DNA from 4 places in the Priestia sp. FSL P4-0332 genome. Region 4 is predicted to be linked to each of the others. Evidence: riboswitches for the same ligand, from Rfam matches in the RefSeq annotation. Region 4 holds a riboswitch; each other region holds the start of a gene.

Region 1 (5,597 bases), 340 kb from region 4:
TTGCCTGCATCATTTGCAAATCTTCATCAGATAAGTCTACTCCGTACACTTTAATCTCGTCTCGTCCTGCTTCTTTAATCGCTCTTGTTACTCCTTTTGCAAATTCGTCCCAAGGTGCCCAAACGGCCGCAATGTCTCCTTTATTTGGATACTGCTTCAACACAGCTGCCATTTTATTTTGTGTGTCTAATGAGGTATTGTCCGTTGCGCTTCCGAACGTGGCAATTTGTTTTACATCTGGATAGCGATTCATCATAATTTTATAAATGCTGTCGCGCTTTTCCATCGGCGCAAAGCCTCCAACAAACGCATATACAATGTTTCCTTTTCCGTTAATGTCCTGCATCATTTGTTTCAAGCCCTGGAGCGCAAGCATATAATCGTCTTGATCGATGGTTGTAACGCCTTCTACTTTTAATTCTACGTCTGTTGCAATAACGGGAATTCCTTTTGCAATCGCGCGCTTCACACCAGGTTCAAGAGTTTCAGCCCGGCCGTGGTCAATCATAATACCGTCAACATTTTGGTTAATAGCCGTGTCTAAATAAGCAGCCATTTTGGATTGATCATTGTTTGAATCAGAAACGGATAGCTGTACTCCTGCTTTTTTAGCCGCTTTTGTCACACCTGTTATATATTGAGCAGCATGAGTGCCTGACGTAAATTCAGAAATAAGCGCAATTTTTGTATCTTTCGTAACCTTTTTTCCTTCTTGCTGTACAGGCTTAGCAGAAGCCGCTTGCTGCGCTGGAGTTGCCTGTGCTTTCTCGTTTAGACTTGGCTGTTCTTTCGTGCAGGCAGCCAGCGCAAAGACTAGAAGCACGAGCAAAGTAAGTGGCCACAGCATTTTTTTACTCTTTTTCATGGTGTTCCTCCCATTAAACTTATTATTCACATAAAAATAGTTAGTTTTATAATAATCCAAAGAATACCCCGCTTTTAGATGTAAAAGCGGGGTGATGATGACCTATGCTTTACAAGTAATTGTTATGCGTAAATAGGTACCCATCCTTCAGTTGTCACGAAAATTCGGACAGCGACTACTTTACGATCTTCCATTAGTGTAAAGTAATGAAGAATGTTTTCTGGTACTGAAATTAAATCACCCGGCTCTAATTCAACATCAAAAAATTCGCCGTCTTTTCCTTGAATAACAAAAATTCCATGACCACTTACAATAAAGCGAACTTCGTCATCTGTATGAATATGCTTGCGCTGAAAGTTTTTTAACAATTCATCAATATTTGGTGTAGATTCCGATAGCGAGATAACATCTTGAGCTTTATAGCCGCGGCGTTCAGAAATATCTTTTATATCCTCACCAAAAGCGTTTAAAATTTCTGTTTTTTCTTCATCAGTTAAATCATATTTTTCACGAAGATTTTCTGGAAGTTTTGTAATATCCCAGTTTTCATAAATAACTTCATTGTTTGCCAGAAAAGCTGATACTTCCTCTTGAGTTTCAATTCTTTTATTGTTTACATGTAAGCGAATTTGCGCCATTGTTGCTTCCTCCTTTTATAAATGCACTTTTGGCTTAAGGCCTTTAAGTGACAGTAGTTTAATATGGTAGCTAAATAAAAATTCATAGGCTTCTAGCACTTTTTTTGTTTCAAATGCATTTTTCCCCCATACTGTAATTCCGTGGTTACGAATCAAAATCGCGCCTTGGTCGCCTTTTATATGGTGAGAAAACTCTTCTGCTAGTGTCGGAATATCTGCGTAATTCGGAATAATCGGAACAGTAATTTCCGCATCTTCTTCCCAAATGCCTAGCGCCTTAATAATTTCTTGACCTTTGAATGAAATAACGCCTTCATCTCCGTACAGTTCAGAGATCACGTTGTTGTCGATTGTATGTACATGAAGACTGCACCCAGCATTCGTTAAATCGTAAATCTTAACGTGCAAAAGCGTTTCAGCAGAAGGCTTTAAATGCGTGTCTTCTGCAGGCTTTCCGTATTGATCAACTAATAAAAAATCTTCATTTGTACGTTTTCTTTTGTCTTTTCCACTTGCTGATACAAAGAAAGTTGTCGGATTTTGATCCACTTTAATTGCTAAGTTTCCGCTTGTACCGAAGAACCAATCGCGCTCTGCCAGCTCATCTTTTATATCCGCAAGCTCATGCAATCTTTGCTGAGCCATGATACTCATGCTTTCACCTCTTCTGTTAATTCTTGTAAATGATGAATCACATCATAAAAAGTAGAAAAAGGACGATACGGTAGAGATAGCTCTTCACATTTTTTGATTAAAAAGTCACGTGCAATGACCGTATCAGCTAATTTGGCAGCCTGCAAATCCGTAATGGAATCGCCAATAACAACCGTATGATCTCTTTCATCTGCAAGATGGCGAATAATCGTTGGCTTACAGCAGCCGCAGTTATTTGTACACTGTTTATCACATGTATGAGGCCACGTAATGGAAATGCGCTCACCGGAAAAATCAGATCCGTTGCAGTAGAGCATTTCCTCTGCAACTCGATTTCCCAAAAGTGGTTTTACAAAAAAGTCAATTCCTCCGCTTACAATATAAAGCGGAATATGGTGCTCTTTTGTATAGGCAATAAAATCATCAAATCCATCTCGAATAGCAGACGTCTCTAAAATATAAGAAATAATATCTTCCTTTAATTCCACGGGGAGCAAGGCAAACATTTGCCCTACTCCTTCTTGAATGGAGACGCGCTGTGCCAACACGTCGTCTTTAATACTTTCCCACTCCGGAGGAGCAAATTGCTTCATAATAGCAATAATGTTATCGCTATTTGTGATTGTTCCATCAAAGTCACAAAAGATTTTTAACGATGTCATGCTTTCACCTCTACTGTTCCCCATAGTTCTAAGGCTTTTTGCAACTCTTTTGATTCTTCCGCTTTTTCGGCTAGTGTTTGATGAGAGAGTACTGCATCTATCGCCGCACGGAATGCCTTTCCTCCTCCGATAGCTCCGTCTGGATGACCGTGAACTCCGCCTCCTGCATTAATAATGCTGTCGATTCCAAAGTCCTTCATAAGCTGCGGTACCATTCCAGGATGAATTCCTGCTGAAGGAACCGGGAAAGACTGCTTATATTTGTATACAGGACGCGTTAATTCGTAGGCAATGCCTGTCGTATCTTCAAGAGAAAGCGCTACGCTTCCGTATGGTGATGGAAACAGTGAAAAATCTGCTCCGGCTAAGCGCAATAGCTTTCCAAGCAGTAATGAATTTGAAAAACCGTAAAATTCTGATGGCGTAAGCGCTCCGCTAACAGCTGGGTGTGCCATAATCGGCAAGTTAATTTCATCATCTTCTCGAAGTTCCTGCAGTACGTCTAACCCGTAAGCAAATGCGTTGAATAAAAGAGCATCGGCTCCTAGCTCAGCTGCTTTTCTCGCTTTTTCTTTTAATTCAAACGTTCGTCCCGTTAAATTAACAGCATACAGCGTGCGGTGTCCCGTTTTTTCGTATACTTCATTCAGTACTTTTTTCCCTTCTGTAACACGAGCTTCAAAAGGTGTTCGTTCACTATCAAACAAAATCTCGTCGTCTTTAACCAAATCCACTCCGCCAAGCGCTTGCTCACGCAGCTGAGTTGTTAAGTACGTCATACCTCTTCCAATCACGCCTTTAAAAATACTCATCACAAGCGGACGGTCATAAACGCCTAATTTCTCTCGGATACCTTCTATTCCAAAGCGCGGTCCTGGGAATTCAGCTAATAATTCATCAGGAAAATCCAAGTCTAATAATTTCACTTTTCCATCAAGTGATAGTTTTCCGAAAACCGTAACTAAAATAGCCGGTAAATCTTTTGAAAAGTTGGCAGTTGGATAAGCAATTTTGACAATAGCCTGCTTAATTTCTCCGCCTAAATATCCGTTTACACGTTCGCAATCTTGAAGCTCAGTTACTGACACGACGCGCCCTTTATGCTTTTGAAGCTGCTGTTGATCTAAAAGCGGCAGATCTGTCCATGAGCCGACGGTTAGTCCTAAAGCGATTCCTTCCGCTTTTTTATGAAAATTCCCTTTATTATCATGTAGTAAGTAGCTTGCAACGATTTCGCTCATTATGCTAAAAACTCCCTTGCTGTTTAATATCGTTAATAAAAAAGCCTCTTCTGTGATTAAGAAGAGGCTTTCGTTGCTCTTCTTATCTCTCAGCTGCTGCTGCAAGAATTAGCACCGTGCTTAACATGCGTTAAGTCGGTTGCCGGGCTTCATCGGGCTAGTCCCTCCACCTACTCTTAATAAGAAAGTTGCTATTTATTTAAATTGAATTCGTAGATTATATACTAAATAAAAAATACCGCTAGGATTTATAGGTTATTAATCTCGTTAACTTCTTACATATTAAGCCAACTCAAAAAGAGTTGTCAATGCGTTTTTAAAATAAATTTAATTTTTTTATTCGAGATACAGCTTCTCTCATGCGCTCTTCATCCGTCAGCAGTCCTACGCGCACATAGCCTTCACCATATGTTCCAAAGCCTACACCAGGCGCAACTACAACGTGCGCTTTTTCAAGAAGTAAATCTGAAAACTGTTCGGAAGTATATCCTTTAGGAACTTTTAGCCATGCAAAAAAGGAGCCTGCTGGAGATGTAACATCCCAACCAATTTCTCGAAGCCCTTGAATAAAGGTATTGCGTCTAGATTCATAGCGCTTAACTAAATCATTCACACATTGTTGAGATTCCAACAGAGCTGCGGCTGCTGCCTCTTGAACCGCCCCAAAGAGACTGACATACATATGATCTTGAAGAAGATTAATAGCTTCTACTACACTTTCATTTCCTACAGCAAATCCAACTCGCCATCCCGCCATGTTATACGTTTTAGAAAGAGTATAAATTTCAATTCCCGTCTCTTTTGCACCGGAAGTCTGTAAAAAGCTGATTGGCTTTTTACCATCAAATCCAATTGCTCCGTAGGCAAAGTCGTGTACCACACAAATATCGTGCTTGGCAGCAAATGCCACGGTGTCTTCAAAAAATTCTGCCGTTGCCACTGCACCAGTAGGATTATTCGGATAGTTTAAAAACATGAGTTTTGCCTGTTCTTTAGCACTTTCACTTATCTCTTCGTATACGGGTAGAAAATGATTTTCAGCCGTGAGCGGCATCACTTCCATCTTTGCCTTTGCAAGCTCTACTCCAGACCAGTAATCAGGATATCCAGGATCCGGAACCAGCACCGTATCTCCAGGGTTTAACAAGCACTGCGGGATTTCAACAAGTCCACCCTTTCCGCCAAATAAAATGGCTACTTCTTTTTCAGGATCCACATCGACGCCATATTCTCGCTTATAAAAAGTCGCCACAGCCTCTTTTAAAAACTGGTGCCCCCGAAATGGAGAATATTTATGATGCATAGGATTAGCACTTGCTTTTTGCAGTGTTTCTACAATATGTGAAGGAGTAGGCTGATCAGGATTTCCCTGCCCTAAGTTAATAACGTCGTGCCCTTGGGCCATTACTTTTCCTACCTTGCCTACAAGTGATGCAAAAAATTGTTTTGGTAAACTTTTTAATAGTTCCGATTGCTCAAATTGTTTCATCATCGCACACCTTCTCAAAAAATTCTTGAAATTCTAGTCACAAATAAT
Region 2 (5,597 bases), 400 kb from region 4:
GGAGTTTGCGAGAATTCTAGGTGGACAAGGCAGTTTAGATGAAAATGGCGTTTGTTTGGTACAAAAGTTTCGTACGATTCGTTTTAAAATTTTAGGGCGTCCAACACGCTCTCCATTAGTTACTCCTCAATTTTTCACTTTTAAAGATTTAGATAGCAAAGGAAGAGCGCTAAATCTAGGTGAAACCGTGCTTTTGCAAGAAGAGGTATTTTGCAAGAAGAGGTAAATCCATTATTAACGGAGCTTAGAAAAAGAGATATTAAGGTTACAGCCGTTCACAACCATTGGCTATTTGAAGAACCGAGAGCAATGTATATGCACTTTGAATCCGTAGAGCCACCGTTAGATTTTGCACGAAAAGTAAGAGAAGCGTTTAGAGTATTAAAAGGATAGAAAGCAGTTTTTAATAGAATAAGTTTAGTCTTACTTACTGCTTTTAAAATTAGGTTAATAAAACTTTAAACATGTATATTATATATTGGTTTATAAGATGCACTTGAATGAACCTATCAGGTTAACTAATTTTTGAGCAGTGAGATTATTCGAGTACTTCTATCAAAATAAAAAAAGCACGCGTTCGCCGCGTGCTTTTTTTATGTATAAACTTAAAATGCGTTTAGGGTGTTATCGCTTAACCACTGTTTGCGTTCAGCTGCATCTTCGAATAACTCATCTGCATTTGTAAATTGAGAAGCAATGACATATTCAATTGTTGCAAGAGGAGCTGTTAGCAAACGCCAGTTTAATACGATTGTATTATCTTGAGTCGTAGCGTATTCTTCACCTAACTCGTCCCACTTAACAGATTCAGGAGCATTGTCTGCTGCTTTTTTAACAGATTTCAAAGCTTCTTGGAATTTTTCACCTGCGCGGCCTTGGTACCATTCTGTTAATAGTTGTCCAATACCTTCATTTATTTGCTGCTCGTTCCAGCTCTCAGGTACTGTAGCAATGAATTTTGCACGGAATGTCATTTCAGCCTTTGCTACATCTCCACGAACGATGTTTAAGCGGTATTGACGTCCTAGGTAAGGGAATTTGTCTCCTTCTTCAAAAGAACCAGTTTTAGCTGCAGAAGCTGCTGCTTTAGGAGCCTCTTTTTTAGCTGTTTCTTTTTTTACTGCTTCTTTCTTTGGAGCAGCTGGCTTTTCCTCAGCTGGCTGTGAACCGTTTAGTTGTTTTAAAATCCATGTTGCTTTGCGTGCGATGATTGAACGCACATTATTTTCATTAAGACCTCTCGGGATAATAACTTTTACCCCTTCTTTGTCACAAATTTGCACCGTGATATCGGTTCTATTTGGAACGACTTCAATTTTGTAGTCAATTGTTTGATTGCCTGTTTGATACGTATACATAAAATTTTTCGTACTCCTTTCTACAAATCTTCATTTTATAAGCAAAGGTAGAGGTTGGTCAAATAAAAGAATAATCAGACAGTTATCAACTGCTGTTGCAGCGCCTTGCAGAATGATATGTATTCCAATATTTAGTGGAAAAGCGCCAATAATAATTGCTTCAATTTTTCTTTAGTTTTTACAAAAACATATAAAAATATGCCGATACTACTAATATAGATTAGACATTCTATTTCTTTAGATGGTATAGGAAATGAAAAATAAAAAAAGCGTTTCAAAGTTTACATGTGAAATGCTATATATGATGGTCATAACACTTACTGTAATTGAAGTGACAAATTATTATCTTATTATGAAACAAGAGCAAGCAGCCTCGATTATGCTAGTGATTACATTTCTGTTTGCTTTTCTTACAACTACCGTGTTCTATTTTATCATACGTCGCTCTATAATTGCGGTTGAAAATTTAACGAAAGTAATGAAAGGGGTTTCGTAAGGGGATTTATTGATATTTGTTCAGTATAAGAAACTGTAAGTATTGGTTTTTATGATAGCTTTCATAGAAAGAGATAATGAAAATTGACACGTTATAAAAGCAGTTGTATAGTGAGTACGCAAGGCGGCAGTCTGTCTTTTTTAATTCTTAGTAAACTTATAAGTTAAATAAAATATTTAAACACTGCATAAGGAGACGAAGAGATGAAGAATGAATTCCGTTTGGCAACAAATGACGACGCAGATAACTTATTGAACTTAACTCTACAAGCATATAAGCCTATTCGAGAGCGAGGCATTCCTTTCTTAGCAGCTACTGCTGATCTTGCCCTTGTTAAGAAAAATATTTCTCAAAACCTTTGCTATGTATATGAAGAAGATAAAAGAATCGCTGCAACTGTATCTATACGAATGCCTTGGGGAGAACATCCAGGTCCGTTTGCTGTTCCGCATCTTTGGTGGTTTGCAGTGGACCCGTCGTTTGCCAGGAAAGGCGTTGGTTCTAAGCTGCTGCATCTAGTAGAGGAAGAGGTAATAAAAAATACGTTTAAATCACCAGGTGTGTCTTTAGGAACAGCAAAAGAACATCCTTGGTTAGTTGAGATGTATGAACGAAAAGGATATGTTCAAGCTAAAGAAAAGCACCTTGCAGAAGGTTATACGACCGTATTTCTTTATAAAAAATTCAATGAGGTACACTATTTGTCGTAAAAGATAGAGAAGTGATCCAAATTAAGAAATGTGAAAGAGTGATAAATATGACCGATCAATTACTACTAAATAAACTAATAGACATACGCCGTGAGCTGCACCGGTTTCCAGAACTTTCAATGAAAGAATATGAAACAACTAAACGTATTAAAAAGTGGTTAAAACACTATGATATTTCTATAGCGGATGAATTCCAATTAGACGTAGGAGCAGTAGCAGAAATTGTGGGAGGAAAGCCGGGACCTATTATCGCTATTCGAGCTGATATTGATGCGCTGCCAATTGAAGAAAAAACCAATCTGCCATTTGCTTCTGAAGTGAACGGTGTTATGCACGCATGCGGCCATGATTTTCATACGGCTTCTATAATCGGAGCAGCTATCCTTCTTAAAGAGCGTCAGCAGGAGCTTTGCGGTACGGTTCGATTTATCTTTCAGCCAGCCGAAGAAACGGCTTCTGGGGCAAAAATGCTAGTTGAAAAAGGTGTGCTCGAAGGAGTGGAAGCGATATTTGGGATGCATAACAAACCGGATCTTCCTGTAGGGACCATTGGTATCAAACCGGGACCTTTAATGGCAAGTGTTGATCGTTTTGAAATTGACGTCAAAGGAGTAGGAGGTCACGCAGGTATCCCTGAAAAAACAATAGACCCAATTGCTGCTGCTGGTCAAATTGTTACTAGTTTACAAACCATTGTCAGCCGTAATCTCAGCCCCTTTCAAAATGTTGTTGTCAGCATAACTCAAATCCATGGAGGGAGCTCGTGGAACGTCATTCCTGACAAAGTAACGCTTGAAGGAACTGTGCGTACCTTTCAAGAAGAAGCGAGAGAAAAAATACCGGCTCTTATGAAACGAACTGCTGAAGGGATTGGCGCAGCTTTCGGGGCTTCAGTAGACGTTAAATGGTATCCATATCTTCCTGTAGTAAACAATGATGATACGCTGGAAAAACTAGTTACTAAAGCGGCAGAGGATCTTAGTTATCAAGTCGTAGAAGCTGAACAATCGCCTGGAGGAGAAGATTTTGCCGTATATCAGCAGCATGTACCAGGATTTTTTGTATGGATGGGTACAGCTGGAGAATATGAATGGCACCATCCTTCTTTTTCATTAAATGAAGAGGCATTACTTGTAGCAGCTTCTTATTTTGCTAATCTAAGCTTTCATTTTTTGAATTCATTCCATTACCAAAAAAATTAAAATATTTTTATTTTTCTATTTACGGGGATGGAATTGTTTGATAAAATAAATTTTAAATTAAAAAAGTTATCACGAGTGGACGAGAGATCTGGCTCTTTGACTCCACAGCAACCTACGAATGTAAGGTGCTCCTACCAGCAAAGCATGTGCTTTGGGTGATAAAACGGGTGAAAAACTCATTTTGCATCAAAGCAAAATGAGTTTTTTTATTTTTCTAAAAGGAGAGGGTTTTATGAGCCATACAGCAGTTGCAGCACATACAGGAGAGAAAGCATTAAAGGAAGCAGTGAAATTATTAGGAAAGCATTATCAAGTAGCTTATCGGGAATTAGAAACATTTTATGAAATTGTGGTCGAAAACCATGTTCGTACATATGCTGTAGGCATAGATATTAAAGATGTACAAAAAGCAAATGAACTAGAAATTTATTCATCATGCTGTTCCAAGCTTGAGCGAGTAGGCTGTCTTTTATAGAAGAAGTCTGCTCGCGCCTCTATTTTTTAAGTGTTTTTAAATAGAAAGCATGGTTTTTGACAAGCAAAGAATCTGGTGGGTATAATCAATACTCAACAGGTTTTAAAATTAATCATAAATTGTCGAAATTTTTACACAAATTAAAGGTTACATTCGAAATGAATTGTGGTATGTTATAAAACAAGAATATTTTATGAAAGGAGCATTGAAATGGAAATGTCTCTTGAACACGGAAACGATGCAGGAAGCGAACAGCTTATTGATCGTATCCTAGACTTTTTAGAAGATGACGAAAAGTAAAAAAAGAGTGTGCGGTGCTATCCCTAGCCGCACACTCTTTTTTTATCATGTGCGTAAAGGCAGCGCCATACTATGATACATAGGGATAGAATGAAAGAGTCTCTGTCAAAGGGATTGACGAATGGTTTTGTTTGATAGAAAATTTAGAAAAAGGAAAGAGATGAAGGTTATGTCGAACAAAACATCTTTGTATCAAACAAAAGAACAGTTAAAAAAACTTGTAAGCGAATTGGTTTCTATACCTAGCGTGACAGGAACGATGGCAGAAGTGGAAATGGCTGAATCGATAGCGTCTTATTTATTGAAGCTGCCTTACTTTCAAAAAAACGAGCAAGTCGAGCTTCATTCAACAGGAGACGGGCGATCGATTGTCACAGCTTTTGTTCAAGGGAAAAATACGAATAAAACAGTTGTACTAGTAAGTCATTACGATGTAGTGGATGTACAAGATTATGGACAGTGGAAAAAGGATGCTTTTCACGCTGATACATTAACGAGTACTTTTTATAACCATATGGAACAAGTTCCGGCGCACGTACAAAAGGATATGATAAAAGGAGACTGGCTTTTTGGCAGAGGAACGATGGATATGAAAGCAGGCATTGCTCTGCATATCAGTATGGTTGAACGAGCATGCAACGGAGAGTTTGACGGAAACATCCTGCTGCTGTCGGTGCCGGATGAAGAAGTAAATTCGCTTGGGATGAGAAAAGCAGTGCCTGTTCTTTTAGAACTTGCCCGCAAACATCAGCTGGATTTTTCTCTCATGCTAAATGCAGAACCAGTGTTCAGCCGCTATCCTGGAGATCAAACGAACTATGTGTACTCAGGATCGATTGGGAAGATCATGCCAAGCTTTTTGTGTTATGGAAAAGAAACTCATGTAGGGGAACCGCTAGCTGGTTTAAATGCTAATTTACTAGCTTCTTATTTAACAAAAGAAATAGAATTAAACGTTGATTTTTGCGAAAAAGTAAGAGAAGAAACGAGTCCACCTCCTACGGTGCTGATACAAAAAGATTTAAAAGAAGAGTATTCAGTTCAAGTTCCGCACTC
Region 3 (5,597 bases), 3.2 Mb from region 4:
CTAAACGCATATTTTCAACAACTGATTGATAATCTTTTTCTCCTAAAAATCCTGTAATTGGGCTGTAAGCACCAATTCCAATTAGTTCTAAATCACTTAGGGCCATGTTATCTACTTCGATTTCTTTTGTTAATGACGTGTAGTCATATGTTGGTTGATATAAATTAATTAATTCTCCACCGTGTGCTTGAATTGTTGTCATTTTGTAAAATCCTCCTTAAATAATTAACACAATATAATAAAAAGCACTTGAATCACGCAGTCATTTTTTCTTTTTCCGACTGCAAGCTTGCTCTTTTTCTTCTAGTCGCTCTAGCTAAGCTTAAAACACCTGCTGTGGCAATACATCCGCTAGCTAGCACCACAAATGAATATAAGTCGCTTTCAAGTACTAATTTCACAAGAACATATGAGATTACGAGTGAAAATACAGGGGATACCACCCAAACCTTTAACATTTGAATGACCACTTCGCGCTGTTCTTTCGTGAATCCCGTTTTCGCTGCTCCTATTCCAATAATAGAAGACGTAGTGACCTGTGTAAGCGGTACTGGCAAACCAAACAGTGAAGCGACTGTGACAAGAGAAGCACCAGTACCCGAGATAATGCACCCTTCTCCTACAGAATAGCGAGTAATTTTTTTCCCGTTTGTTTCAATAACCCGGCCTCCTAGTAAAAGAGCTCCGAGCGCCACTGCCAATCCTCCTGCTATGACACCCGTTGTGGCATCCATTAATCCAGCTCCTACTAGAGGACCGACAGCATTTGCCACGTTATTCATTCCAGCTGAGAAGGCTTCAAAGAATCCCGTCGCTATAACTAAAATCGTTAAAACTCTTTTCCACTTTCCCTCTGCTTCTTTTTTATGCGCTCTGCGTTTTATCACTTTTCCAATCAAAAAAGCAATGACAAATGAAACTAGCGGAACAATAATCCAAAAAGACATGACAACTAAAAGTTTTTCCACATACAGAGATTGATAAGCTACGCCTACTCCAACAACTGAACCAACCGTTACTTCACTTGTTGATAGAGGAATACCAATTAAATTCGCGAAAAAGAGTGACAGCGTTGCAGCAGCCAGAATGATAATAACTAATTCTACTGACAGCAATTTTTCAGGTATGATACCTGAACTGATGGTTTTTACCACCTCACCGCCTCCGATAATGGCTCCGAGCACAATACCTACAGCACAGATGAACAGGGCTACTCTTCGCTTTTTAATCGCACCGGAGCCGTATGAAACGCCCATAGCTGCTGCTGCACCGCTTGCCCCAATATTCATTGCAAAAAAAAGCGCAATGATAAAGGCAACATATAAAAGCATCATTTATTCAGCTCTTTCGTATTTAAGATTCGTGTAATCCGCATTCAACTTTTTGTGTACCTGCCCATCTTCCTGAACGTAAATCGTCTACATTGTAGGCAGGTGCGGTACAGGGTTCACAGCCGATACTTGGGTAGCCTTGATCATGAAGTTTGTTATATGGCAAATCATGCTTATACACATAGCGCCAAATTTCCTTCCAAGACCAATGAATTAACGGACAAACTTTCACCTTCTTGAATTTCTCATCCTTATTAAAGTAATTCGTGCTGGCACGAGACTCAGACTGCTCGCGTCTCAAACCAGAAATCCACGCATCATAAGGAGCAAGAGATTCTCTTAATGGAATGATTTTTCGAATTTGACAGCATAAGTTAGGCTGACTCTTCCAAAGCTCATCTCCATGTTTTTCAGCTTGTTCTGCAAGAGTTAAATCCGGTTTTTTCATATGAATACGTAAATCAGGGAAGCGTTCTTTAATTGCATCAATCACTTCATATGTTTCTTTAAAATGAACGCCTGTATCTAAAAAGACAATTTCAGCATCTTTTTTCACTTTTGAAATTAAATCAATTAACACGATCCCTTCGATCCCAAAGCTTGATGCATAGATAATTGAATCTCCGTAGGTATCATACGCCCACTGCAATGCTGAAAGGGCTCCTTTTGTTTCATCTTCACTGTCGAACTCTGGAAACGTATCACTCCAGTTTTCGTACGTATATAAGTCTGCCATTTTCTTCACTCCAATTCTTAGTTATCCGCGTTATCCAATAAAAAAAGACGGTTTTACCCACTAGAATTGGATAAAACCGCCTCTAGTGTGTCTAGTCAGCGAAACTATTTAATTCTTACTTTGCTTCGACATGCCCAAAGATTTGTTTTAAGTCGGGGATTACAGTCATTGGTGTCCCTCCTCAAATTATCGCTTGCGCTATATCAAAATAAAAAGTCTTCCATATTGAAAGACTGGGTAGGCAATAAATTTTCACCTTATCTTTCAAAATGATACACACTTTGCTGGAATTAGCACCTTGCTAAGCAGGTTGCCGGGGTTCAGCGGGCCAGATCCCTCCACCACTCTTGATAAGCATTTTTTAAAAATTTTAGCATATTTAGAATATTTGTCAACATTAAAAATCATATATCCGATAAGAAAACTATACTTTAAATTCACAGAAATATCTATACTTTTATTTAAAACAACATATGTAAATTTAAACCAAATGTGAACATATCAGTTTATAAAACGCTTTCTTTTTTCTCCAACTTTTTATATTCTCTTGCTAAATAAAACATAAAACCTTTCTATAAAATTAATAAGGGATTTATAAGCTTTACGGATAATTCACCCACATTAGCACACATTACAGATAACACTGACTGACAGATAGGAGCTATATAAAATGGAGAGACAACCTTTTCAATTAGACGATACAATTAAAAATAATGTGCGAACATATTTACAGCAGATTTCAACTGAAGCCTCTAATTTAATTAAACATTTAGACACGAGTGATCATTGTATACTATGTGATTTTGAGGAGATGCGAAAGTTATTTCAAGATGTTCAAGCTACGGCTGCCTCTTATTACTTGCGTCATTACTTATCGCCTTATACATTTGAATATGCTGCTCTGTCCTTAGCTATTCATAACCTTTCTGAGAAACGTCACGGCGCTCTAATTGTCATTGAACGGGAACAAAATGTAGACCCTCTTATTCAAAAAGGAATGCCTATTCAAGCTCCTGTCAGCGCTACGCTAGTTGAGACGCTGTTCTATCCAGGGACACCCTTACATGACGGAGCCGTCCTAATTAGAAATAATCAGCTTATCTCAGCTGCTAATGTTTTACCTCTCTCGTCTATTATTTCAACGACCAAAAAAATGGGAACACGTCACCGTGCAGCCATTGGAATGTCGGAAAAATCGGATGCATTAATTTTAGTTGTCTCTGAAGAAACAGGCAAAATTTCGTTTGCACTTGATGGAAGCCTCTACCCTATTCACTCCAGCAAAAATATGATTTAAGAGCCCTTTCCTGATAAGCAGCCCTATATTGACTTCTATATCCTTTCTCTTTAATATATTTCATAGTTTTTACATACTATAGATACGGGTGATGCATATGACAATTTTAAAATTTGAACATGTAGGCGTTCAAGTAAAGGATATAGAAGAATCTATTGAGTTCTATACGCAAAAAGTGGGATTAGAGCTCATCGAAAAACTACCACATACCGATCCGTCTTTGAAGCTAGCTTTTCTAGGTTTAGAAGGCAATGTAATTGTAGAGTTAATTCAAGGGTATAACTCAAGCTTACCTAACGAAGGTAAAGTTCATCATTTTGCGCTGGCAGTAGACGGAATTGAAGAGGAGTTTGAGCGTTTAAAATCAGCAGGCGTTTCATTTGTGGAAGAAAACATTGTAACTTTGCCAAATGGAGCAAGATACTTATTTTTCTACGGTCCAGACAAAGAATGGATTGAATATTACGAAGTAAAAAGATAAAGATATCTTATACCTTCAGTGAAAAATGGTCATACTGTGGCTATGACTAATCACTGGAGGTTTTTTTATGATGGAATGGCTATTATTTCGACTTTTTCGTCGTTCTATTTTAGTGCGGCTTCTTTTTATTATCGGCTGCCTTGTTCTGCTTTTCGGCATGCTTATACATTTCCTAGAGCCGCAAACGTTTGGGAATGTGTTTGAAGGAATTTGGTGGGTTATTATTACAATCTCTACTATAGGGTACGGTGATTTTGCTCCGACCACTACGATTGGAAGGATAGCTGCAATTATTTTAGTCCTGATCGGAACGGGATTTATTACCACTTATTTTGTTACGCTTTCTAAAATTGCTGTTTCCGCTGAGAGCGCTTATTTGGAAGGAAATTTAAAATTTTATGGAAAAGATCACTTCATCGTTGTTGGGTGGAATGAGCGCGCCAAACTCGTGTTAGAGTCTTATCGCGACGCATTTCATAAAGAAGACATTGTTCTTATCGACGACTCTCTGACTAAAAATCCCATGATTTGTGATCGCGTTCATTTTATTAAAGGAAGTCCCTCTCATTATGAAGTATTAGAACTTGCCAACGCTCGGTACGCAAAAAAAGTGCTGATTACTGCCGATCAGCATAAGACAGAAGAATATGCAGACATGAATACTATTGTTACGTTAGTCGCGCTGCAAGGATTGAACCCTTCTATTTACAGCATCGTTGAACTGTTAACAAAAAAGCATATTCAAAATGCACAAAACTTGGGGGTGAATGAAATGATTAAAACAAACGAGTTGATTAGTCAAGTCATGTACGAACATATTTTTGTGAAAAAATCAGAGAGTTTAAAAAAAGAATAGTTCCTTCAATTACTGAAGCAGCGCATCTTCTGCCTCTCTAATTAGCTCTTCTCCTAAGCTGATATACTTTTCTGGAAATGAAGCGTCTGCGTCTTGGGGTTCTGCAAACTGATTAAATGAAGCACTCACATTTCCATTGTGAACATCGTCATCTAGACCAATTTGATATTTATGTGAAAGTAAAAATGGCGTGCCAATCTGTACGGTTGTTCCTTTAGAATCCAGTTCTCCATTCGTAGCTGTAAACGGGATACGTAAAAACTGATAGCCGACTTCATCATTCATCTTATAGTCGAATGAACCATGGTCATAATCCCAATTCCCTCCAATGTTATACCCAAGCGGCTTAAGCGTTTTTTCTAATTCGTAAAGCTTGAATAATGTGCCCTCTAATCTTGAAGATAATTCAATCATGTTATCCCTCCTCTGTTTTAACATGTCCTCTTTCCAGCGTTTTATCCTTTATCTCAAAAGCAAAAAAAAGGTTGAGACATAACTAAATGAATCCAACCTAAAGACGAACAAACTGGATAAAGTAGCTCGTATAAATCGCTTGTGACACCGTGATGTCCGTGCAAGGCTTCGCTTTTCGCGGGCAGGCGCTGAGCCTCCTCGTCGCTTGCGCTTTTCCCCGCAGGAGTCTTCGCCTTGCCCTCCAATCAACTGCTAGAAGGACCTAAACAGATGAAACTATATTCACCATAACAAAAAAAACGAACCACTAATCAAACATGTTGATCAATGGTTCGTTTTCCACTTGGGCTAAAATACTTTTGTACCGCCCTCTTTTTACTTACTTCAAACGCTTTTCTAATTCTGCTTTTTTCTCTTCAAAACCAGGTTTTCCAAGAAGAGCAAACATATTTACTTTGTATGCTTCTACTCCCGGCTGATCG
Region 4 (5,597 bases):
TTTGATGCAGTAAACTCTACATTGGCTCAAATTGCTCCAGCAGCAGCCATTTATTATGGATTACCAGTTATTTTTCTAGCGACAGGTACCGGCTCTCCCCTCACATTATTAATTGCCGCATTAGCAGTAGCAATGGTCGGGTTAAGTCTAACGAACTTCTCTAAGAAGTATCCCTCGAGCGGGTCACTTGTAAAATATATTGGTATGACGTTTGGCAGCGTAGTTGGAACTGCCTCAGCAATCATATTTATAGTTGGAACATTTTTTCTTGCCGCTTCAGCATTTATTGAATTAGGTGGTTGGACAGCCGATTCGCTAGCGCTATACGGAATTCATATTCACTGGATTATTCCTACGATTCTTTTAACTTTATTCATATGGGGATTGACAATAGTCGGAATAGATCGTTCTACAAAAATTGCTTCTGTAGCATTAATAATAGAAGTTATTGTTCTATTAGTTGTTTCTATCTTGATTTTATTCTATCCTCCTGAACCACTATCTTTAGAACCATTTCATTTATCTTCTATTAAAGGTGGACTCGCGGGAATTGGTTTAGGTTTCCCTTTAGCTGTTTATCTATTTATTGGATTCGAAAACTCTGTAGCACTGGCAGAAGAAACAGAAAATCCAGAACGTAATACATCTCGAGCTGTTTTAGCCAGTATTGCAATTATGGCTATCTTCTATATATTTGTCACATATTGTGTGATTCAAGGGTTTTCTAATAGTGCTTCTGCTCTAAGCAAAAGTTCAAATCCATTTATGGAATTGGCAAACAGGTATTTAAATGAACTTGCTATCTTTGCGATTATCGCTGGGTTTACTAGCATTGTGGGGATGTCCATTACTTGCTTAAATGCCTTTTCAAGAATTGCTTTTAATTCTTCTAAAGAAGGGTTAATTTCTACCAAATTTTCAAAGGTATCTAAATGGGGAACGCCGATTGGAACTTTAACATTAATTATGGGAATAGGTTTAGTGCTAGCAATCCTCTTCGGTATATTCAGTGAAAATTGGGTCGTTGGATTTGGTTACGTAAGCACGCTAGGTACCATCCCTATTCTACTAATTTATTTAATGCTTAACTTAGCTGTTATATTTAATAAAAAAGAAAGATGGCCATTTCATCGTAAATTTATCTTTCCAATTTTAGGATTAGTAAGTATTAGCCTTCCTATTTGGGCTATGGTTCAACCTGGTCAGCCGCTCCCAACGGGTTACTTTCCTTGGGCAATATTAGCAGTATGTATAGTCAGTTTAATTTACTCGTGGTTTAAAGTAAGAAAAGGAAATTCTAAAGCTTCTGCTATAAATCCATTAGAACCATTCAGCACTCAACGGAAATAGTGATGAACAATTATCTGTCATTCACCCGTTAGTTATAGAAGAACTAAAGATTTGTTCCATTTAAATAAGAAGCTCACGCACCTAGAATGCGTGAGCTTCTTATTTTTATAGTCAGCTGTCTTTTTTTAATTTCCTTGCTGAATAATTCCCCAAGGACTGTATCAACTGAACAATAACAATCAAAATTAAAATGGTTGTATACATAACAGTGGGCTCAAAACGTAAGTGTCCGTATTGAAAAGCAATGTCTCCAAGCCCTCCTGCTCCAACAAGCCCTGCCATCGCCGTCGCCCCAATAAGACCAATAGTAGCTATTGTCAGCCCAAGAATAATACCTGAACGTGCTTCTCTAACAACAACATACCAAATAATTTTTAGTGTTGAGATTCCCATTGATTGATAAGCTTCTATAATACCTTTATCTACTTCAAGTAATGCAGATTCCATTAACCTAGCTATATAAGGGGCTGTATACACAACTAAAGGGACAATAACACCTTGTACGCCAATTGTAGTACCTGCAACTAGTTTAGTGAATGGAAGGATGAAAAATAATAAAATGATAAAAGGAATGGATCGAATAATATTAATAATCCAGTTGCACGTTCGATATACCCACACATTTTCAGCTTGCCCACCTGGTCTTGTCATTACTAAAAAAATTCCCATTGGTAAACCAATGATGATGGCAATAATTAACGAGATAATGGTCATCGTAGCGGTTTGTAATAAACCTTCCCAAATTACACTTCCCCACTCATTAAAGAAAGCAGCCATTTAGTTTACCTCCTCTACAATTACGCCTTGATTTGTTAAGTATGTAATCGCTTGTTCATATTCTTCCTTTTCACCACGTAAATGAACGAGTAACTTACCAAGAGTGTGGTTTTTTAGCTGTTCAATTCCCCCTGCTAATATGCTTGGCAATACATTAAATTTCCGAGAAACTAAAGCTAAAGCTGGTTCTTCTGAAAGCTCATTTCCAACAAAGTGCAAAGAAACCAGCTTACCGGTACTGCGATAAGACGCCATTATTTCAGACGGAATAGTGAAAGTATTTTCAGATTCTACAAAGCGCTTTGTTGTCGGATGCTTAGGGTTAGTAAAAAGGGAAACGACTGTACCTTGTTCTACGACGTATCCATTTTCCATAACTGCAATTCGGTCACAAATGCGTTGTACCACCTTTAACTCATGCGTGATTAAAAAGATTGTTAATCCAAGCTCTTTATTAATCTTTAACAGTAAGCTCAAAATGGCTTCGGTCGTTTCGGGATCAAGTGCACTAGTTGCTTCATCGCTTAATAAAATCTCAGGTTCATGCGCTAGCGCACGAGCAATAGCAACACGCTGCTTCTGTCCGCCGGAAAGTTGTGAAGGATAATGATTTTGTTTATCTAAAAGTCCTACGATTGATAAATATTTTTCTACGCGCTCCTGAATTAATTTTTTGTTTACGCCTTCTAGCTTTAATGGAATCGCTATGTTGTCGTAAACTGTTGCCGTTTTTAATAAATTGTAGCCTTGAAAAATCATGCCGATTTTCCTTCTCGTTTTCTGCAGCTCTTGCTTACTTAGCTTTGATAGATTTTTTCCATCAATGATGACCTCTCCAGAAGTCGGTTTTTCCAATAAATTAATGCAGCGAATTAATGTGCTCTTTCCAGCTCCGCTATATCCAATAACACCGAATACTTCACCTTTATTAATCGTTAACGAAACATCTTTAACAGCTTCTACCGCTTTTCCGTTCACTTTATAGGTTTTAGAAGTTTTCTTCAGTTCAATCATTCTAGCCCCTCCTTAAAATGCCGGTACAACAGAACCTTTAAATTCTTTTTCTATGTATGTACGAATTGTATCTGAATGATAATATTTTTCTAGTTTATCAATAATTTTATCTTGTTTATTCTCTGTACGGACAACAAAATAGTTTGGATATGGATTATTTTTTATTTTTTCATGATAGATTGCATCATCATTAATCGATAAACCCGCTCCCATTGCAAAGTTTGTATTAATGGCTGCTGCAGCTACCTCATCCAACTGAGAAGGAAGTTGAGACGCCTCTAGTTCTACGATTTGAAGATCAAGCTTATTTTCAGCAACATCTTTTTTAGTAGCCGTTGTTTTCACACCATCTTTTAATTTAATAACTCCTGCAGATTCAAATAGTTTGAGCGCGCGGTATTCGTTGCTTGGGTCGTTTGGTACTGCAATTTTGTCTCCTTTTTTGAGCTCACTAACATTTTTTAAGCTATTTGCATAAATACCCATCGGGAATGCTACTGTTTTGAACACATCTGTAATCTTATAATTTTTATCTTCCACTTGCTGCTTTAGAAAAGGCAGGGTTTGATAGTTATTACTATCTAAATCATGTTGATCTAATGCTGTATTAGGAGTGTTATAGTCATTAAAGACTTTTACCGTAATATCAATACCATCTTTCTTGGCTAATTTTTTCACCTGATCTGCAATTTGCTGGTGAGGTCCACCCGTTACACCGATTGTAATCTTTTTCGAATCTAATGCTTGTGCTTCTGTTTTACTGCAGGCTGCTGACACCAACAGCGATGCTGCCACTAAAGTAAGTCCAATTGCTTTTGTTACTTTTTTCATGTTTTTATTCTCTCCTTTATTTTCTCCATAAAAAAACGCCTCCCTTAAAGATTAAGAGAAGCGATAGTTTACGATCGGTTCTCTTATCTTCCAATGCACATAATATGCACATTGCTGGATTTAGCACCAAAACAATACGTGTATTGTTGGGTTGCCGGGCTTCAAAGGGCCAGTCCCTCCACCGCTCTTGATAAGAGTTGTTTTTATAAAGTTTTATTTACATTAATTTAACTTTATTATCCGAAAATTGTCAATGTTTATTTTTAATATAATTTTCAGTATAGGAATAATAAAAGATTTATATAAGAAAACTCAATTAAAAGATGATTTGTATAACTTATGATTTCTCTTTTCTTATTCTTATATAGTGAATAGCTTTCTATTACTTAAGCAAGAATACTTTTCTTTGCATTTATGACATTGACAAAAACAGGAATACATCGATATAATTCATATTAATTCTATCGGTAATATATAGTTTGTGGAATTCCAAATCTTATTTAAAAATTTTTTACTGTTAGAATATACTTCCTCTATTGTAGTAGTAAGTATATGTTCACTGCCTACTGGATCACCAATGGCACCGAAAAAGCTTTTTAGCAGCTTTTTCGGTGCTTTTTTATTATTCGTCACACAGAAATTAGTATCGGGAGGAATAAAACGATGAAAAAATTATACTTTACTTTAGCTTTTGCAATTGGACTTATTATGGCTTTAGGAGGATGCTCTCAAAGCTCTAGCTCAGAAAATAGCGATAAAAAAGTAGTCAAAGTTGCTTTGAGTGATGAAGTAAATCCGCCTTTTCTATTTACGAACGACCAGAATGAGCCTGTTGGATATGATATGGATTATTTAAAACAGCTTGAAAAAAAGCTTCCGGAATACAAATTTGAATATACGCTTGGGGAAGAAGAAACAAATTTGGTAGGTGTCTCGACAGGAAAATATGATTTCGCCATCAATTGGTTCTTTAAAAACCCTGAACGTGAAGAAAAGTTTCTTTATCCTGCACATGAATATGGTTATTCTTTAACGGCCTTAGTGACACAAAAATCACGGAATGATATCAAAACACTTGACGATATGGTAGATAAAAAGTTTCCACCCGTATCTGCTACAGGTGGATTGCGCGCTATTTTGAATGCTTATAACAAAGAACATGCCACTAAGCCTTTAACATTAGAAAGCATTGATAACCCTTCTACGGCAGAAAACTTAAAGTTAGTGGATAAAGGTAAAGCGGATGCTATTTTTTTAAACGTAACAACATTTAACGAAGTACAAAAACAGCTCAAATTAAATTTAAAAGTAGGAGGCATTGTATCAAAAGAACCAACTTGGTTAGTCTTTAATAAAAATAATCAAAAACTTGCTGATGAAATTGATAAAGCGACAGTCAAATTAAAAAATGACGGGACGCTAGAAAACTTGGCTGAAAAATGGTTTAAAGTAAATTTCTTTAAAGACTTAAAGTATATTAATCAGCAAAACTTCAATTTCCAAGATTAAATGAGTATAAGAATTCATCATTAAGGCGGGGTGAGATATGATTAGTACTGATTTTCATGATTGGTTAAAACTATTGTGGCAAGTGGTAGATAAACTTCCTTTAACACTATTTATGT

Evidence for each region. A riboswitch is a leader RNA that binds a small molecule or an ion and turns the genes downstream of it on or off. The one in region 4 is predicted to bind S-adenosylmethionine.
Region 1: linked by a shared signal. The riboswitch ahead of mtnW (2,3-diketo-5-methylthiopentyl-1-phosphate enolase) and the one ahead of MKY06_RS08015 (MetQ/NlpA family ABC transporter substrate-binding protein) in region 4 are both predicted to bind S-adenosylmethionine.
Region 2: linked by a shared signal. The riboswitch ahead of MKY06_RS06065 (hypothetical protein) and the one ahead of MKY06_RS08015 (MetQ/NlpA family ABC transporter substrate-binding protein) in region 4 are both predicted to bind S-adenosylmethionine.
Region 3: linked by a shared signal. The riboswitch ahead of MKY06_RS25100 (phosphoadenylyl-sulfate reductase) and the one ahead of MKY06_RS08015 (MetQ/NlpA family ABC transporter substrate-binding protein) in region 4 are both predicted to bind S-adenosylmethionine.

The regions. Positions count from the first base shown of each region.
Region 1 covers NZ_JBBOUA010000001.1:1,239,530-1,245,126, reverse strand. Annotated here, with positions in the region: gene MKY06_RS06330 (sugar ABC transporter substrate-binding protein) at 1-865, opposite strand, end outside; gene MKY06_RS06325 (1,2-dihydroxy-3-keto-5-methylthiopentene dioxygenase) at 988-1,503, opposite strand; gene MKY06_RS06320 (methylthioribulose 1-phosphate dehydratase) at 1,519-2,157, opposite strand; gene MKY06_RS06315 (2-hydroxy-3-keto-5-methylthiopentenyl-1-phosphate phosphatase) at 2,154-2,819, opposite strand; gene mtnW (2,3-diketo-5-methylthiopentyl-1-phosphate enolase) at 2,816-4,060, opposite strand; SAM riboswitch class I at 4,140-4,246, opposite strand; gene MKY06_RS06305 (pyridoxal phosphate-dependent aminotransferase) at 4,377-5,549, opposite strand.
Region 2 covers NZ_JBBOUA010000001.1:1,185,660-1,191,256, forward strand. Annotated here, with positions in the region: partial or broken gene MKY06_RS06040 (DUF1259 domain-containing protein) at 1-393, shown strand, start outside; gene MKY06_RS06045 (M48 family metallopeptidase) at 606-1,358, opposite strand; gene MKY06_RS06050 (hypothetical protein) at 1,660-1,854, shown strand; gene MKY06_RS06055 (GNAT family N-acetyltransferase) at 2,058-2,564, shown strand; gene MKY06_RS06060 (M20 peptidase aminoacylase family protein) at 2,612-3,766, shown strand; SAM riboswitch class I at 3,830-3,931, shown strand; gene MKY06_RS06065 (hypothetical protein) at 3,999-4,241, shown strand; gene MKY06_RS06070 (M20/M25/M40 family metallo-hydrolase) at 4,711-5,597, shown strand, end outside.
Region 3 covers NZ_JBBOUA010000001.1:4,781,739-4,787,335, forward strand. Annotated here, with positions in the region: gene sat (sulfate adenylyltransferase) at 1-202, opposite strand, end outside; gene MKY06_RS25095 (inorganic phosphate transporter) at 255-1,334, opposite strand; gene MKY06_RS25100 (phosphoadenylyl-sulfate reductase) at 1,354-2,067, opposite strand; SAM riboswitch class I at 2,322-2,424, opposite strand; gene cdaS (sporulation-specific diadenylate cyclase CdaS) at 2,738-3,364, shown strand; gene MKY06_RS25110 (VOC family protein) at 3,462-3,845, shown strand; gene MKY06_RS25115 (potassium channel family protein) at 3,913-4,701, shown strand; gene MKY06_RS25120 (YugN-like family protein) at 4,711-5,115, opposite strand; gene MKY06_RS25125 (glucose-6-phosphate isomerase) at 5,495-5,597, opposite strand, start outside.
Region 4 covers NZ_JBBOUA010000001.1:1,584,329-1,589,925, reverse strand. Annotated here, with positions in the region: gene MKY06_RS08030 (APC family permease) at 1-1,350, shown strand, start outside; gene MKY06_RS08025 (methionine ABC transporter permease) at 1,462-2,127, opposite strand; gene MKY06_RS08020 (methionine ABC transporter ATP-binding protein) at 2,128-3,141, opposite strand; gene MKY06_RS08015 (MetQ/NlpA family ABC transporter substrate-binding protein) at 3,154-3,972, opposite strand; SAM riboswitch class I at 4,053-4,169, opposite strand; gene MKY06_RS08010 (transporter substrate-binding domain-containing protein) at 4,636-5,481, shown strand; gene MKY06_RS08005 (amino acid ABC transporter permease) at 5,519-5,597, shown strand, end outside.